Kaistia algarum: one gene and its partner. The protein of the gene in region 2 interacts with the protein of the main gene of each other region in a pairwise test. Links are inferred from orthologs where the notes say so. Each region holds a gene or a part of one and is shown on either strand. Other genes may lie near its edges.

Region 1 (3,039 bases), on a different replicon or contig from region 2:
GATTCTGGTCAAGCAGCGTCAGGCGGCCCGAGGATTCCAGGACGCGCTGGATGACGAACATCACGTCCGGACGGCCGGCGTCATATTCATCGAACACGAGCGCGACATTATGCTGGTAGGCCCAGGGCAGAATGCCGTCACGGAACTCGGTGACCTGCAGCCCATCCTTGATGACGATCGCGTCCTTGCCGATCAGGTCGATGCGGCTGATATGGCTGTCGAGATTGACGCGGATGCACGGCCAGTTGAGGCGCGCGGCGACCTGCTCGATATGGGTCGACTTGCCCGTGCCGTGATAGCCGGTGACCATGACGCGGCGGTTGCGCGCGAAGCCGGCAAGAATGGCGAGCGTCGTGGTCCGGTCGAAGAGATAGTCGGGATCCGATTCCGGGACATGCTCGTTGGCCGCGGAAAAGGCGGGGACCTTGAGGTCGGAATCGATGCCGAACACATCCCGCACCGAGATCTCGGTATCGGGGAGAGAGGCACGATCGATCGTCGTTTCAGTCATATTGGCTCCGTCGCGTTCCATGGGAACGCTTGCGGTCGGTTCCTGGAGGGGAAGGTCCAATCCGCGAATGGGAATGGCGTCCAAACCGACGTTCTAGAGCATTTCGGCGCTTCGTTGAATCGCTAAAGATGCCCGTTCTCTTCGTTCAGCCGCGTTTTCTTGACGCGTGCCGGCTATCCATCCACCCGGTCCGGCGCGAGCGTCCTAGCAGAAGCCGGCCGCCTTGAGGAAGTTATACGCCTGGATGATCTCCCGGAGCTTGTCTTCGAAGGACCGGTCGCCGCCATTGGCGTCTGGATGATAGAGCTTCACCAGCGCCTTGTAGCGCGCCTTGATATCGCTCTGGCTCTCCGAGCCTTCCAGTTCGAGCGTGTCGAAGGATTTGCGCTCCAGCGCCTTCAGATGCCGTTTCGGCGCCGCCTCCGGCTCATGCACCGTGCCGGCGCCCTGGAACATATCGAAAGGATCGCGGATTCCGCCACTCCAGTCGCGCGTCGCATGGCTTCGCACACGCTCCTTCTGCTCGCCAGCGCTGTTGACGCCCATCGTCCAGGTCGGGCGATGGCCGGTCAGCGAATCCTTCTGGTAGGCGGCGATCTGCTCGTCGCCCATGCCGGAGAAATAATTGTACGACTTGTTGTAGAGCCGAACGTGGTCGATGCAGAAATGGTGAAACTTGCCCTCGCGGCCACGGCCCATCGGCGCGCGATGCGTGCCCGGGCGGTCACAGCCCGCCCAGCCGCAGCGATGGGGAGCTTCCTCCACCAGCGTGCTGTCGGCCCGCTTGATCCGGATCCGGTCGAAGAGTTTTGAATCGAGCTTCATCGAAGGATTATGCTAGCCAGCCACCGCCCGAACAAGGCGGTGATCCAGTTGGAGTGAAAGAGGGTGTGCGGATGAATACCAAAGAGCGGATCGCCAAGCGGCTCGGCGACGCCCTGGCGCCAGAGAGCCTAGATGTGATCGACGAATCGCATCTCCACAAGGGCCATGCGGGTGCTAGGCCCGGCGGCGAGACACATTACCGCGTCCGCATCACCACAAACGCCTTCCGCGGCAAGAGCCGCATCGACATGCACCGCGCGATCAACGCTCTGCTGGCGGATGAACTCGCTGCCGGCGTCCATGCGCTCGCCATCGAGGCAAAGGCGCCGGCCTGAACCTCAACCCGGCCGCCCGGTCTCCATGGCATGCCGGCGATTGGTCGCGATCAGCTTCCGCGCCAGCGCATTGCCGATGACATGGTAGATCGCGGCGGCGATCGCCGGATCCTCGCGGCCGGCGGCCTTCAGCTTGGCGCTGTCGAGCGCGATCACGGAAAGCTCGGTCGCGGCCCGTACCGTCGCCGTCGCCGGGGCATTGGCGAGAAACGAAATCTCGCCGACGAACTCGCCGGCCCGAAGCTGGCCGACGCGCTTGCCGGAGACATCGACCACCGCCTGTCCTTCAGTAAGCAGATAGAAGGCCTCGACCGGCTCGCCCTGAATCGTCAGCACCGCGCCCGGTTCGAGGTCGAAGGCCTCGCCGAACTCGACCAATCGCGCCAGATGCTCATCGTCGAGATCCGAAATGCCCTTGCGCAGGAGATCGCCGCCGCTCGCCGCGTTCACCATGCGCCGCGCCTTGTCCAGCGCGTGAAGGCGGTAGAGATTGATCAGGATGAACAGGAAATTATAGGCGATGCCGGTATAGAGCGGCGTCTCCGCCAGCGAGAAATAGACGATCTCGAACGCGAAACCAAGGATCAGGAAAACGCGCAGCCAGAAGATGTTGGTGAGGAACAGCGAGACGGCCAACAGCAGGAAGCCGATATGGCCGGGAAGATCGATCCGGTTGCCGAAGAATAGGCTCAATATGTCGAGCACGATCGTTCCCCCGTTCCAAGCGGCGCGGCCACTCTAGAGGACGCAAGGTCCTTTACAAGCTGCGGGCGAAGCTACGCTGCCAGCGTCTCCGCCAAGAATGCCCGAACTTCGGCTGGCGGGACATCCTTGGCGATGAAGGCCTCGCCGATTCCGCGCGTCAGGATGAAAGTCAGCGTGCCGCGCGAGACCTTTTTGTCCTGCGCGATCAGCGCCATCAGCCCGTCGGCGTCAGGGAGTTCGCCCGGAATATCGGCGAGCTCCGTCGGCAGGCCGACCAGGGCGAGATGCGCGGCGACGCGGCGGCCGTCATCGGGCGAGCAGAGGTTCATCCGCGCCGAGAAGCGATGCGCCAGGACCATGCCGATCGAGACTCCCTCGCCATGGACGAGCCGCTGCGAATAATGCGTGGCCGCCTCGAGCGCATGGCCGAAGGTGTGGCCGAGATTGAGCAGCGCCCGTTCGCCGGTCTCGTGCTCGTCGGCGGCGACAACCTTGGCCTTGGCGCGGCAGCTCGTCGCCACCGCATGCTCGCGCTCCGGTCCGCCGGCGAAGATACCGCGCCAGTTCGCTTCCAGCCAGGCGAAGAAGCCCGGATCATCGATCAAGCCGTATTTCGCGACTTCGGCATAACCGGCGCGGAACTCGCGCGGCGACAGCGTGTCG
Region 2 (3,538 bases):
TAAAAGAACAGCCGGACTTCGACCTCGAGGATGTGATGAAAGATCTGATCGCATTTCGCTCGAACGTCAGCTTCCACCTCACCACTGAGAAACCATTGCCAACGAAGTTTGAAGCGCCGCTATGGCAGGCGTATCACCTTGTTGCCGATGTTATCGAAGAGCTGACGGCGATGTACAAATACGAGGAGCGTGGGCTGACGTACTTCAAACCTACTGTTTCGGGCGAGGAGCCTGAACCGGGTCGCTAACGGACTTCTAGCGAAGGCGATCGTCGCACAATTGATCCGAATTTCGCCTTCGCCTCGGCTGCTCGGACCGCCATTGCGCTGGGCGGCGCTTTTCGGCAAAGAGAACGCCGAAGCTGGAGCCGCCATCCATGTCCGAAACGCTCGATCCCGCCGATGATCTGGACGCGGGCGGTGCCCACCCGCTCTTTCGCCGTTCGCCGTCCTCGGTAGAGTTCGGCAAACTGCGCAAGCGCCTCGTTCGGCAGACGCGGCAGGCGCTGGACGATTTCGCCATGGTGCGGCCGGGGGATCGCTGGCTGGTCTGCCTTTCCGGCGGCAAAGATTCCTATGCGCTCCTTGCCGTGCTCCTGGATCTGAAATGGCGCGGGCTGCTACCGGTCGATCTGCTGGCCTGCAATCTCGACCAGGCGCAGCCGGGCTTTCCCGCCGACGTGCTGCCTGATTTCCTGGAGGGCATCGGCATGCCCTACCGGATCGAGCGGCAGGACACCTATTCGGTCGTCATGTCCAAGGTGCCGACGGGCAAGACGTATTGCGCGCTGTGCTCGCGGCTTCGCCGTGGCCATCTCTATCGCGTCGCCCGCGAGGAGGGCTGCCAGGCGGTGGTGCTCGGCCATCACCGCGAGGACATCCTCGAAACTTTCTTCCTGAACCTCTTCCATGGCGGCAAGCTCGCCACGATGCCGCCCAAACTGGTCAATGAGGAGGGCGACCTCTTCGTCCTGCGCCCGCTCGCCTATGCGGCGGAAGACGACATCGCCCGCTTCTCGGCGGCGATGGAATTCCCGATCATCCCCTGCGATCTCTGCGGCTCGCAGGAAGGGCTGCAACGCAACCAGATCAAGGCGATGCTGGCGGATTGGGAGAAGAAGTCGCCGGGCCGCAAGGAAACCATGCTGCGCGCGCTCGGGAGCGGCAATCCCTCGCATCTGCTCGATCGGACGATGTTCGATTTCGCGGGACTGAACCTGCGGACTTAGGTCACGCGACTGGTCTCATACCGGTTCTGAAAGAAGCTGCTACGCGCTCTCACAGTCGGTCGCGGTTCAGACGAAGGGCGAGGAAACGCCCCCGCTAGAAGCAAAAAAAAGGCGCGACCTCACGGTCGCGCCTTCTCTTATTCCGCTTCAGCAGCCTTTACGGCATCACGCAGCGATATTTGCGGCCGTCATAGCCGGTGAAGGTGCCGGTCGCCGGATTGAAGCTGCGGTAGCGCTGCGAGCAATAGGCGATGTAGTCATTGCCGCCATATTGCGGGGCGGCATAGCGCGGCTGGTTAATCGCGCTACCGATCATCGCTCCGGCTGCGAGGCCGATCACGCCTGCGGCGAGGGCAGCACCCGGGTCGTTGTAGTAGCTGCCGCGGTAATAGCCCGGACCGTTCCAGCCGCGGTAGCGCGGCGGATAATATCCGGGACCGCGCCAACCAGGCCCGCGATTGTTCCAGCCGCGCTGGGGACCGCCTTGCCAGTTCCGGCCTTGCCAGTTCTGCGCCACGTCATAAGAGCCATCCGCTCGCACACCCTCTGCGGCGCTGGCGCCCGTTGGCAGTGCAATTGCGGAAGATGCCAGCATTGCGGCAGAAATGGTTCCGACGATCGTCGTTTTCATCGCTGGGTTCATATCGTTTCTCCTCTTTCCGCGAGGCTGCGTCTCGGACCGACGTATATCGATCGAACAACGGCCTTCGCGACATTGTCGCCCGTGGGTACAAAACGATGGAGATCCGGATAGGTTCCCAGATTAGCTCTTCCATACAAAAAGACGACGCATGATTGAACATACGTCGTCTTGAAACGCTGCCGAATGAGTTGCTGAATTCAGGCGGTCTGGGCTACCGCGACGCCCTTTTCGGCGAAGAAGGCCTGGATTTCGCCAGCCTGGAACATCTCGCGGACAATGTCGCAGCCGCCGATGAACTCACCCTTCACATAGAGCTGGGGAATGGTCGGCCAGTTGGAATAGGTCTTGATGCCCTGGCGGATTTCCGCGTCAGCGAGCACGTTGATGCCCTTATAGTCGACGCCGAGAAAATCGAGGATCTGGACGACCTGGCCCGAGAAGCCGCACTGCGGGAACGCTGGCGTTCCCTTCATGAACAGGACGACGTCGTTCGTCTTCACTTCATTGTCGATGAAGGTTTCAATTTCGCTCATTGCACTTGCCTTTCGTCGTCCGGTTCAAGGCCGGGAACGGAATATGGAATCTAGGTAGGGGATCGTTTCCATCCTGTCGAGATCGGTGAACCGCGATCTGGGCGACAAGACGGCAAATTCCTTCACTCCGGCGCGCTCGTCTGCAGGGCAAGCGCGTGCAGGGCGCCGCCCATGTTCCCCTTGAGCGCGGCATAGACCATCTGGTGCTGCTGGACGCGGTTCTTGCCGCGAAACTGTTCCGAGACGACTTCGGCGGCATAATGGTCGCCATCGCCGGCGAGGTCGCGGATCACGACCCTGGCATCGGGCAGGGCCGATTTGATCAGGCTTTCGATATCGTGCGCTTGCATCGCCATCGCTTGTCCCCCTCGGCCGCTTGCCGCGTTCGGTAACCGGACGAACTAGAATTCGCCGGCCATGAACGCCGGAAACCAATTCTCATGGGCCTCGGCGAGCTTTGCAACCGATATGGTGGCGATTTCCTCGATTGCGAGGGTCTCGCCGCCGACCGTGCCAAGCTGGGTCAGCGCAAGGCCGGCCGCGTCGGCGATGCTCTCGATCGTCGGCAGCGCCTCGGGGCTCGCGGTCACGACATAGCGCGACTGATCCTCGCCGAAGAGATAACCATGCCGGGTCGCCATCGTTTCGGGCAGCTGGATCGTGGCGCCGAGCTTGCCGGCCATCGCCATTTCGGCCAGCGCAATCGCCAGGCCGCCATCGGAAATGTCGTGGCAGGCGGTGACGAGGCCTGAACGGATCAGCCCGCGGACGAGGTCACCGGCGCGGCGCTCGGCCTCGAGATCGACCGGGGGAGGGGCGCCCTCCTCGCGGCCGAGAATTTCGCGCAGATAGATCGACTGGCCGAGATGCGACCCCGCCTCGCCGATCAGCAGGATGACATCGCCGGCCTTCTTGAAAGCCACGGTCGCCATCTGGCCGATATCGGGCAGCAGTCCGACGCCGCCTATCGCCGGGGTCGGGAGGATGCCGACGCCATTGGTCTCGTTATAGAGCGAGACATTGCCGGAGACGATCGGGAAGTCGAGCGCCAGACAGGCGGCGCCGATGCCCTCGATCGCGCCGACGAGCTGGCCCATGATCTCGGGCTTCTCGGGATTGCCGAAATTCAGATTG

What was found. The genes of interacting proteins can lie anywhere in the genome.
Region 1: the proteins of grxD (region 2) and OSH05_RS11485 interact in binary tests that used the Escherichia coli proteins (3 or more experiments, as listed by UniProt). The link is inferred for Kaistia algarum from one-to-one orthologs.

The regions. Positions count from the first base shown.
Region 1 is NZ_JAPKNJ010000001.1:2,383,321-2,386,359, reverse strand. What follows is about bases 349-3,039. They hold OSH05_RS11485 (BolA family protein), read left to right. Parts: upstream 349-1,407; coding sequence 1,408-1,671; downstream 1,672-3,039. Other genes in these bases: aroB (3-dehydroquinate synthase), read right to left, coding at 2,448-3,039; OSH05_RS11480 (Crp/Fnr family transcriptional regulator), read right to left, coding at 1,675-2,376; OSH05_RS11490 (J domain-containing protein), read right to left, coding at 716-1,336; cobS (cobaltochelatase subunit CobS), read right to left, coding at 349-511. In the rest of the region: more of cobS, read right to left, coding at 1-348. UniProt on the Escherichia coli protein: Transcriptional regulator that plays an important role in general stress response. Has many effects on cell morphology, cell growth and cell division. Acts by regulating the transcription of many genes, including dacA (PBP-5), dacC (PBP-6), ampC and mreB.
Region 2 is NZ_JAPKNJ010000003.1:638,638-642,175, forward strand. The notes cover bases 737-3,538. They hold grxD (Grx4 family monothiol glutaredoxin), read right to left. Parts: upstream 2,405-3,538; coding sequence 2,069-2,404; downstream 737-2,068. Other genes in these bases: ttcA (tRNA 2-thiocytidine(32) synthetase TtcA), read left to right, coding at 737-1,228; OSH05_RS21260 (BA14K family protein), read right to left, coding at 1,386-1,871; OSH05_RS21270 (BolA family protein), read right to left, coding at 2,527-2,760; purL (phosphoribosylformylglycinamidine synthase subunit PurL), read right to left, coding at 2,806-3,538. Also shown: OSH05_RS21250 (hypothetical protein), read left to right, coding at 1-248; more of ttcA, read left to right, coding at 377-736. UniProt on the Escherichia coli protein: Monothiol glutaredoxin involved in the biogenesis of iron-sulfur clusters.